2 regions of the Noviherbaspirillum sp. L7-7A genome follow, and region 1 is predicted to be linked to the other one. Evidence: predicted binding sites of a transcription regulator. Region 1 holds the regulator's gene; the other holds the start of a gene.

Region 1 (4,755 bases):
CTGACAAAAATGCCTTTGCCATCCTTAAAGCCAGACCACCTGTGCCGGCCGTCTCCAGGAAATTCCCTTGTGCTTCGTTGTCAGGCGCGTTAATGAAGGTGCATAGTTTAGCAACATTCAGGAAACGCAGCCTGATGTGAACCGGCCTCCGAGCGTGCGGATACCGGTCTGCAGAAATTTAATGTGCTGCGCTTGCCTTGGCCAGAACCACAGTCCAGCGATTGAACAGCAGCATTTGCAGGTGGCCGGGATCATCGCCAGGGCGGCAATCAATGATGGGATTGACGCTGTATTGATTTTTCCGCACTTCGCGGCGGATCCGCATTTCTCGGCGGCCTACGCGCAGCATGAAGCCGGCTGGTGCCTGATCGAGGTAAAGGGGATTGCTTGCGGTAGTATTGAATTGCGCCATGACGTCTTCTCCAGGGCAGAAACGTTGAACATGGCGTTAATGTATCACAAGTACTGTATGTATAAACAGTATTTTCGAACTGTGGTTTTTTATGCAAGGCGCTTGGAGCGCCCTGCGTTCATGCATTTTACGGGAATGCGCTGTGTGGCTCAGGCAGCCGGTGCCGCCGCGGTGCCGTCACTATCTTCCTCGATCATGCGCTTGATGCCGGCATGCTGATGGTCCTGGATCCTGGTCTTGTATTTCAAGACCTGGCGATCGAGCTTGTCGATCAGCGTATCAATGGCGGCGTACAGGTCCTGCGCAATGCTGGCCACATGCACATCCTTGCCCCGTAGCCTCAGGGTGATCTCGGCGCGCTGGCGCCTTTCTTTCTCAGGGAGATTATCAACGGCCAAGATGACCGCTATATCAATGACATGGTCGAAATGGCGCTTGATCCGCTCAAGCTTGCCTTGCACGTATTCACGAATTGCGGGAGTCACTTCGAGATGATGTCCACTGATGGTGAGATTCATACTACGCTCCTGTGAAAGGCCGGCAGAGGTTTCACTGAAGATGAAACATGTCAGCGAGTTACATGCTGCAAAAAACTACAAGGACTTGCGCAGGTTGACTGGAGGGATCTTCAGGGCTTCCCGATATTTTGCGACGGTACGGCGTGCCACGACCATACCCTGTTCCGCCAGCATTTCTGCGATGCGACTATCGGAAAATGGATTCTTCGGGTCTTCGGCTCCTATGAGTTGTTTGATCAACGCCCGGATTGCAGTCGATGAGGCTTCGCCGCCTGCATCGGTTGCAACATGGCTGCCAAAGAAGTACTTCAACTCGAACATGCCATGCGGCGTGAGCATGTATTTCTGTGTTGTCACACGCGAGATGGTGCTTTCGTGTAAACCCAGTGTATCAGCTATTTCTCGTAACACAAGAGGTCGCATTGCCACGGCGCCATGAGAGAAAAAATTGCGCTGGCGGTCCACAATCGCCTGGGCCACGCGCAGGATGGTATCGAAACGCTGGCGCATGTTCTTGATCAGCCATTTCGCTTCCTGCAGCTGTGAACTCATCGAGCCTTCGCCCTTGCTCTGCTTGAGGATGTTGGCATACAGCGCATTGACGCGCAGGCGCGGCATCACCTCGTGATTCAGTGTCACCTGCCAGCCGTTCTTGCCGCGCTTGACGATCACGTCGGGCACGACATAGTCGGATGCGTCGCTGGCGAACATGGCCCCAGGATGCGGATTGCATTGCCGGATCACTACCTGGGCCTCGCGCAGGTCCTCCTCGTCGCAGTCCAGGGATTTTTTCAACTTGTTGAAGTCGCGCTGGGCAAACAGCTGCAAGTGCTTCTCGACGATCTGCAGCGCGGTGCGGCGCGTCACCATGGGAACGCGGGGCATGCGCCTGATCTGCAGCGCCAGGCATTCCGACGCGTCGCGCGCGCCGACGCCGGGCGGGTCGAAGCTTTGCAAGAGCTTCAGCGCCATCGACAGCTCCTCGATCTCGACTTCCAGTTCCTCCGGCAGTCGCGCGTGGATCTCCTCCAGCGGCTCGGTCAGATAACCGTTGTCATCCAGCGCATCGATGACCAGTTCAACCAGTGCGCGGTCGCGCGGATTCTGGACGGTCACGCGCATCTGTTCCAGCAGATGCTCGCGCAGGGTCAGCTCATGCGCTTCCATCTGGGGACGGGCGTCGTCGTCTTCCGGCGCCTTGGACGTCCGCGCAACGTCGTCGAAACTCCAGTCGGCATCGGCGCCGCTATCGCTGCTTTCGCCGCCGCCTTCGCCGGCCTCGAAGCCGCCTTCGCCTTCCGCGGAAGGGGCGGCATCGGAAGCGGGTGCGTCGCTGCTTGGCGTGGAGGTGGGTGCGCTGCTGACGGAGCCGTCGGCCAGCAGCCTGATCGAATGGTCAAGCGGATCATCCAGACGTTCAAGCAGCGGATTCTCCGACAGGATCTGTTCCAGTTCCTGATGCAGTTCCAGCGTTGAGAGCTGCAGCAGCCGGATCGACTGCTGCAGTTGCGGCGTCAGCGCAAGATGCTGGGATACGCGGAGTTGAAGTGTCTGTTTCATTTGTGCCTTTTCTTACATCCGGAAGTGCTCGCCGAGATAGACGCGGCGCACCGACTCGTCGGCAATGATGTCGTCCGGGCGGCCGCTGGCCAGCACCACGCCCTGATTGATGATGTAGGCATGGTCGCAAATGCCCAGCGTCTCGCGGACATTGTGGTCCGTTATAAGCACGCCGATATTGCGCTCCTTGAGGAAACGCACGATGCGCTGGATTTCGATGACGGCGATCGGATCGACGCCGGCAAAGGGCTCGTCCAGAAGGATGAAGCGCGGGCTGGTGGCCAGGGCGCGCGCGATTTCTACACGCCTGCGTTCACCGCCGGACAGCGACATCGCCTGGTTGTCACGCAGCTTTTCGATCTGCAGTTCGGAGAGCAGGGCATTGAGCCGGTTCGCGATCTGCTCCTTCGACAGCGGCTTGCCCTCGTAGCGCTGCAGCTCCAGCACCGCGCGGATGTTTTCCTCGACGGTGAGCTTGCGAAATACCGAGGCTTCCTGCGGCAGGTAGGACAGGCCCAGCACAGCGCGGCGGTGGATAGGCAGGCGCGAGATGTCGACGCCGTCCACGTCGATGGTGCCGGCGTCGGAGGGCACCAGGCCGACGATCATGTAGAACGACGTGGTCTTGCCGGCGCCATTCGGGCCGAGCAGTCCCACCACCTGGCCGCTTTCGACATGCAGGGAGACGTCGCGCACCACCTGGCGCGCGCCATAACTCTTCTGCAGGCCCTGCACGTTGAGGATGCTGTTTTCCATCTCAAGGCGCCCTGGTGTCGTTGCGTGGCTGGATGATGGCCTTGATGCGGCCGGCGCCGGCCTTGCTGTTGCTGCTGGGCGTGTTGTTGACCGAGTAGAACTCCTGCTTGCTGTCGTAGGAAATGAATTCGCCTTCGACCTCGTCGGTCGGACTGGCGCCTTCCAGCAGGCGAATCCTGGCGCTGACGTAGAACTTCGCGACCTCGGTCTTGGTGTCGTACTCGATGCGGTCGGCGGCTTCGCCTTCTATCCAGAGATTGGGGCCGCCATCGCGTTTCTGCCGGAAGGTGGCCTTCTCGCCGCGCTTGGCGTAGACCGTGGCGTACTGGTAGCCGGCCGGGTCCTGGGTGACGACCATGCGGTCGGCCTTCAGGATCAGGGTGCCGCGCGTGAGCACGACATTGCCGGTAAAGGTGTTGATCTGCTTGACGTCGTCGTAGGCCATCTGGTTGGCCTCGATGTTGGTGGGCTTGGTCATGTCGGCCTTTTCAGCCAGCGAGCTGCCTGCCGCGGCCATGCCTATCAGCAGAATGAACCATGCGTGGAGTTGTTTCATCACTCTTCTCTAAGGTAATGCGTTGTTGATTTTCCAGTCGCGCTTTCAGCGGATGGCGGTCTGGCGCGGCGGCAGGGTTGCCTGCACCCGGCTGGCCAGGCTGAGTTCGCCGGTGGCATTGTTGGCTACCATGCCGGCGCCGTTGAGCGTCGAGCCGCCCAGGGTAAGGCGCACCGGCTTGTCGGTGCGCATGATGTCTTCGTCGGGCAATACCATCAGGTAGTCGGACTCCAGATGGAAATTTTCCGCCTGCGGCGTTTTCGGGCGATCCAGCTTGACATTGTCGTACATGTGAATCTTGACGCCGCCCGGTTCGACGATAGCCCGCTCCGAGCGCGCTGTCATTGGCGGCCTCTCGCGGGCAAGGCTGTTAATGACGGGCAAATCGATCGTATGCGTGTCGTCGGCCGGATTGTGCACCATGCGCTTGCCGGAAATGTTGTACTGCGCCTCGCCGGTGGCAGACAGCCGCACGAAATTGAAATTGTCGACGTAGTAATCGGGTTCGGTGCGCGCCGCCGCCGGGCCGGCGCTGTTGTCCGGCGCGCGCGTGATCTGCAGCAGCCAGAAACTGCCCAGCGCCAGCAGCGTGGCCAGCAGCAGCATGGGCGCCATGCTGAAGCGGCGGCGATCCTGCTTCATCTCAGATACGGCGCCAGCGCCGCCTCGTAGTTGCCCTGCGCGCGCAGGATGAAGTCGCACAGTTCGCGCACGGCGCCGCGGCCGCCGCCGGCATTGGTGACGTAGTGCACCCGCGAGCGCACTTCGGGGTGGCCGTTCGGCACGCTGGCGGCAAAGCCCACGCGGGTCAGCACCGGCAGGTCGATCACGTCGTCGCCGATGAAGCCGCTCGCTTCAGCCGCGACGCCGCATTCGGCCAGCAGCGCCTGAAAGCCCGACAGCTTGTCATGCACGCCCTGCTGGACATGGGTGATGCCGAGATCGGCCGCACG
Region 2 (4,755 bases), on a different contig from region 1:
CTGGGTATTGTTGCCGGTCCCACGAAAGGAAGGGAAAGATCAACAAAATCCGATAATCGTGTGAAGCGGCGACCGGAGCCAACCAGGCCCTTGGTTGTACGTGCCTCGATGTTCAATCACTCCCCTTGCCCAGTCGAGGCACTGGTGATCATGCTAACAAACTAGCTTCATCACCCCATGCTCCGAGTTGAATGTCTGCCGCGATCATTTTGGCGGCTGAGGGAACCGGATCGCCGGGCCTTTGGGCTCCACGCCGGCCGGCAAATAGGCCGGCGCCAGTTCGCCGGCCGGGCCTAGAGTGCGAATGAAACGGTACAGCGATGACAGGTCCTCATCGCTCATGTCCCGCAGTGCGAACCAGGGCATCGGTGGGCGCAACTGTCTTTCCCTAGCCATCTTCAGCCACTCCGACTCGGACACTTTCTGGAAGAATAGCCGAAGGTTGGACGGATAGGTTGTGCCCCAGGGCCCGTTCCAGCCGAGCTGATCGCCCACCAGCCATTGCGCTTCCGGTACCTGACCGCCGGAAAGGCCATAGCCCGGGGTATGGCAGTCGTTGCATCCGCCTATCTTTGCTAAGTAACGTCCGCGCTCGATCGACCCTCCGGCGGCGCTGGCATTTAAACATGACATCAACAGCAGTGCGGCCAACGCGGCCGCCTTCTGCCTCCCCCGCATCCTCGTATTCATGCTTCCTCCTGTCGTTTGTTGAGGCGTCCGATTGCGCCTAATGCAATGTTATGGTGGTCAAAAACCGTGTTTTTGAAGTACACCAATAGCGCTTAACGCTGTCACTCCAGACCAATCTCGATGACGACAGTAAAAGAAAAGCCGCTGCGGGTAGTAAGCCACAGCGGCCAAGATAACTTCCAGGATAGCCGCCCTCGTCAGACGACTGGTTTTATTATGCGCCTTCTGGCCATGCAATGCGCATTACTGTCGCACGCGACACGCCACGCAGCCGGGATAGCTCGCTGATTGAGGCGCCAGATTTATGCCTGGCCAGAATATCGGCACGCTGCTCGGCCGTAGTGGTTGCGGGTCGGCCCAGCGTTTTGCCTTGCTGCTTCGCCCGCTGCAATCCGACTTGTGTCCGCTCCACCAAGAGATCGCGCTCGAGCTCGGCGACGGCGGCAAGTGTCGTCAACATCATCTTGCTCGCTGGTGAAGTCAGGTCCAGCGCGCCCAGCTGCAGGACAATGACTTTGATACTGCGGGAAGCCAGGAGCTTGATGGTGCCGCCGACGTCATGCGCATCCCGGCCCAGCCGATCGAGCTTGGAGACAACTAGGCTCTTACAGCAACGGCATGCACTCTATGCTGGCAGCACAAGTGGCTGGAGCAATTACAACCTAACTTTTAGAACTTACTATGACAACGCAGCGGGCTCTGCGGCCCAAGTGCCGAACCCGCCACAGCCGCGCTGCCGGGCCTCGGTCTGCTCGGCTTTGCAGCATCCCGCCGCAAGGCAGCAAAAAGGAAGAGCGCATAAGCAGTCCATCGGCCCCATCAAAGCCCGCCGAGTGCGGGCTTTTTTCGTCTCTACGGTCAATCGCGAGCAACCCCGTCTGTCAGCATTTCTTACATTCATCATGAAATTTTGAAATTATATTTCCTTAACTAATTGTTTTTTAAGGGTAATCATTTATTGGCATAAATGTTGCCTATATTGCAATACGTTAGGCTTTTCGTGGGCTGTCCTATAAGGGGGATAACAATGTTTAAAACCGTATTGTCCAAGGCTGTAATCGGATGCGCTGCCGCCATGGTGCTGAACGGGGCCGCGGTGGCAGCCACAGCATCTTGTTTTGGAGCCAATGCAACTGGAAACTATGATTTGCGTGGCTTGCTCACTGGCACCAAGGATTGTCTTATATTGCAACCGCTCGATGGCCAAGCAAACGATAGCGTGAGCCCACCGGCATCAACCTATACGGTCAATGTGGAGAGCTTCTTTGGAATGAGTAATTGGTCGTTTGACGGTAAGTATGAGCTCAGCGGTGCGAGCGATTCCTCTAGCCTCTTTAACTTCGGCAGTGACAACGCGTCTTATAATTACACAGGCTTAGGTACTTACAGCAACCTTATGTTTGTGTTTAAGGACGGCGCGCAGACTAACCTTGTTGCCTATCTCTTGTCCATCCCGGCCGGTTCGGGCGCTTACTCCACGCCGTTCACGAAGCCGCCTTTTGACTTGTCTGGCAACAGCACTGCCCATCAGATTTCCCACATCAGCGTTTATTACACGACTGGTGAAATTGGTGGTGGAGGCAACGGAGAAGTGCCTGAGCCAACTACGGTTGCGCTGCTTGGGTTGGGGCTGCTTGGTTTCGCCGCATCGCGCCGCAAGTCAGCCAGAAGCAACCCTGCATAAGTAGCTCGGCAGCCCTGTAGAAGAAGCCCGCCAAGCGCGGGCTTTTGTGCGCCTATACCTTCGGTTTTTGAAGCATCAAATTTTTCCTCTTTTCTGATTTCCGCCAAACTCGGCAGTAAGGCTCGATCTAAAACGAAGAGCGTGATGGACACCAGTAGACTGCCAAAGGCAAGCCCTAACCCAAGACGCAATATCGATGAGCGCAGGGCCTATGCTGCGCAGCGGGCCGCCATTGCAGTCGAACGATTCAGTCGCGTCGCAGCGGCAGGCTCTCCCGAAGAAAAAGAACGAGCGCGCCGGTGGATGCATCTTTGGATTATCTTTGCGGCTTCTCGCCACAAGTGACGGCACTGACGAAGAAGCCGCCATACAGGGGATATGGCTAGGCAGAAAAAAACCGCAGCCTTGTGAGCCGCGGTGAGCGATACAGGAGATTTTGCGCAATGGTGTGACCCCAGAGCCTGATGCCGTAGTGACGAATACTATTGAGGCATGAAGCGGGGGCCACTCCAATTTAGTGTATGGTCATACGCCTGTAGTCTTACTATATGGTCGAGATCAGATATCGATCGCATCAAACAATTCGACTGTTGTCCCAGTAGGCTGCTAGTACAACCACGAGCCTGGTGGCTGGGACAAGGAATGTGGTGCTGGTATTAATGCCGACCGCCAGCTCCGGTGGATGTGGCCTTTCCTTCTGAAAACTTTGTCTCTCTCCGAAACCACATGGGGACGATAGTACTCGAATGGTATGTCGGGTACATGACATGCGCCAAGTGGTCTGCCGCACATCTGGCTGGTTGGGGATTTCTGTGATTTATAAGAATGCCGGCCGCGCAGGGAAGGTATTGTCTTGGGAACCCTGCCGCCGGTTGTCGGGGTTTTGCAGCTAACGGGCACTCACCGACTAATCCCGCGCGCACTGCGCAAAAGTGCGCTTCCACACAAGCCCTACCAATATATGTTGGCTTTAATGCAACGTTACTGCTTTTTATCAATCTCAGTTGCCATTGCAACCTCAGTAAATTTTCGACTATTTCGTCAATGAAACCCAGCAGGCATTAGCGCTGCGGGCTTATTAAATTTGGTGCTGGTACTAATGCTAGTGGGTCACTTTGCAATGCTCTCGGCATTTTTGTGGGACCGATGGTTTTGACTTCCGTAGGAACCAAGCGACATTTTCAAAATGAATATCGATTACCATGCCAGGCGCTCCTCAAGCTTCAAAAGAGTTGCCTGGATCGCGCCAACGCATTCATGATGGTTTTCTGCCTTGTGTCGCCGCAATATTGCCGCCTATCGCCCTACCCGACCACATCAACGCAGGGCGCTGAACTTTGCTGTTGAGCATCAGTCAATTCGCCGGGCATTTATTTCCTAACGGCGATGCTTGTCCTTTGCTCAATAACTACCGGAGTTCTCTTAGAAGATCACCCTGCCATTGCTGATCGTCAGCGCATCGCTGGCCCTGACCGCCACCGCCACCGCCACCGCCTCCACCGGCGCTGGCCTGCCGCCGCATTTGCTGGCTAGCAAATACCTACCCACTACGACGGCGGCCACGACCACGACTACGGCTAGCACAGGCGACACACTCGATGCCCGCCAGACCTGCAACCTGCCCAACTTCCAACAGGAAATGCTGAACCGGGTCAATCAGGCACGTGCCGCCGGACGCAGCTGCGGCACTACCTATTACGGCCCAGCGCCGGCGCTGACCTGGAATACCAACCTGTTTAACGCCGCCGGCGCTCATTCCACCGATATGGCAGCCAATAATTATTTTTCCCATACTAGCTTGGACGGCCGCAATGCCGGCCAGCGCATCACCGGCGCCGGTTACGCCTGGCGCGGCTACGGCGAAAACATTGCAGCTGGGCAGACCAGCGTACAGTCCGTAGTGGACGGCTGGTTAGCCAGCCCCGGCCATTGCGCCAACATCATGAACGCCAACCTGGTCGATATCGGCGCCGCTTGCGTGGCCAACAGCACATCGACCTACCGCACCTACTGGACCATGGACCTGGCGCGGCCGTACTAGTAGATCATTTTGCAATGATTTCGGCATTCTTGTGGGAACGATGGTTTTGGCTCCTATCGGGAACCAAGGGACATTTGCAAAATGAATGTCGATTTTCATGCCAAGTGGCTTACTAGTAGCCTGGACAAGAATCGATTTTTATCAGGCAAAAAAAGCCCGCTGGATAACTCACAGCGGGCAATACCAATCACGGGAGGTACATAAGCTTTTATCATAATGCTTCAGGCACTGAGGTCTAGTCAGAGCATTACCTAAGTCGCTGTAGGACTGCTTCTGTTAAGTAAGCACCTATGCCTCATGCCAACTTGATCATTCGTGAGAAGCTTAAATTTGTCAGAGC

What was found. Region 1 encodes sigma-54, which starts transcription at its own class of promoters, with help from an activator protein. Its sites were predicted from a motif close to TGGCANGNAANCTGCTTT; they were not measured.
Region 2: KTQ42_RS20175 (PEP-CTERM sorting domain-containing protein) is a predicted target of sigma-54. The motif match lies at 1,650-1,667, and genes of this name have one in related genera.

Annotation. Positions count from the first base shown of each region.
Region 1 is NZ_JAHQRJ010000001.1:3,746,733-3,751,487, forward strand. Features, by position in the region: gene KTQ42_RS17095 (hypothetical protein) at 179-412, opposite strand; gene raiA (ribosome-associated translation inhibitor RaiA) at 562-930, opposite strand; gene KTQ42_RS17105 (RNA polymerase factor sigma-54) at 1,006-2,490, opposite strand; gene lptB (LPS export ABC transporter ATP-binding protein) at 2,503-3,246, opposite strand; gene lptA (lipopolysaccharide transport periplasmic protein LptA) at 3,248-3,802, opposite strand; gene lptC (LPS export ABC transporter periplasmic protein LptC) at 3,848-4,444, opposite strand; gene KTQ42_RS17125 (HAD family hydrolase) at 4,441-4,755, opposite strand, start outside.
Region 2 is NZ_JAHQRJ010000002.1:417,613-422,367, forward strand. Features, by position in the region: gene KTQ42_RS20160 (cytochrome C) at 205-690, opposite strand; partial or broken gene KTQ42_RS20165 (recombinase family protein) at 905-1,282, opposite strand; gene KTQ42_RS20175 (PEP-CTERM sorting domain-containing protein) at 1,718-2,374, shown strand; gene KTQ42_RS20180 (CAP domain-containing protein) at 3,816-4,415, shown strand.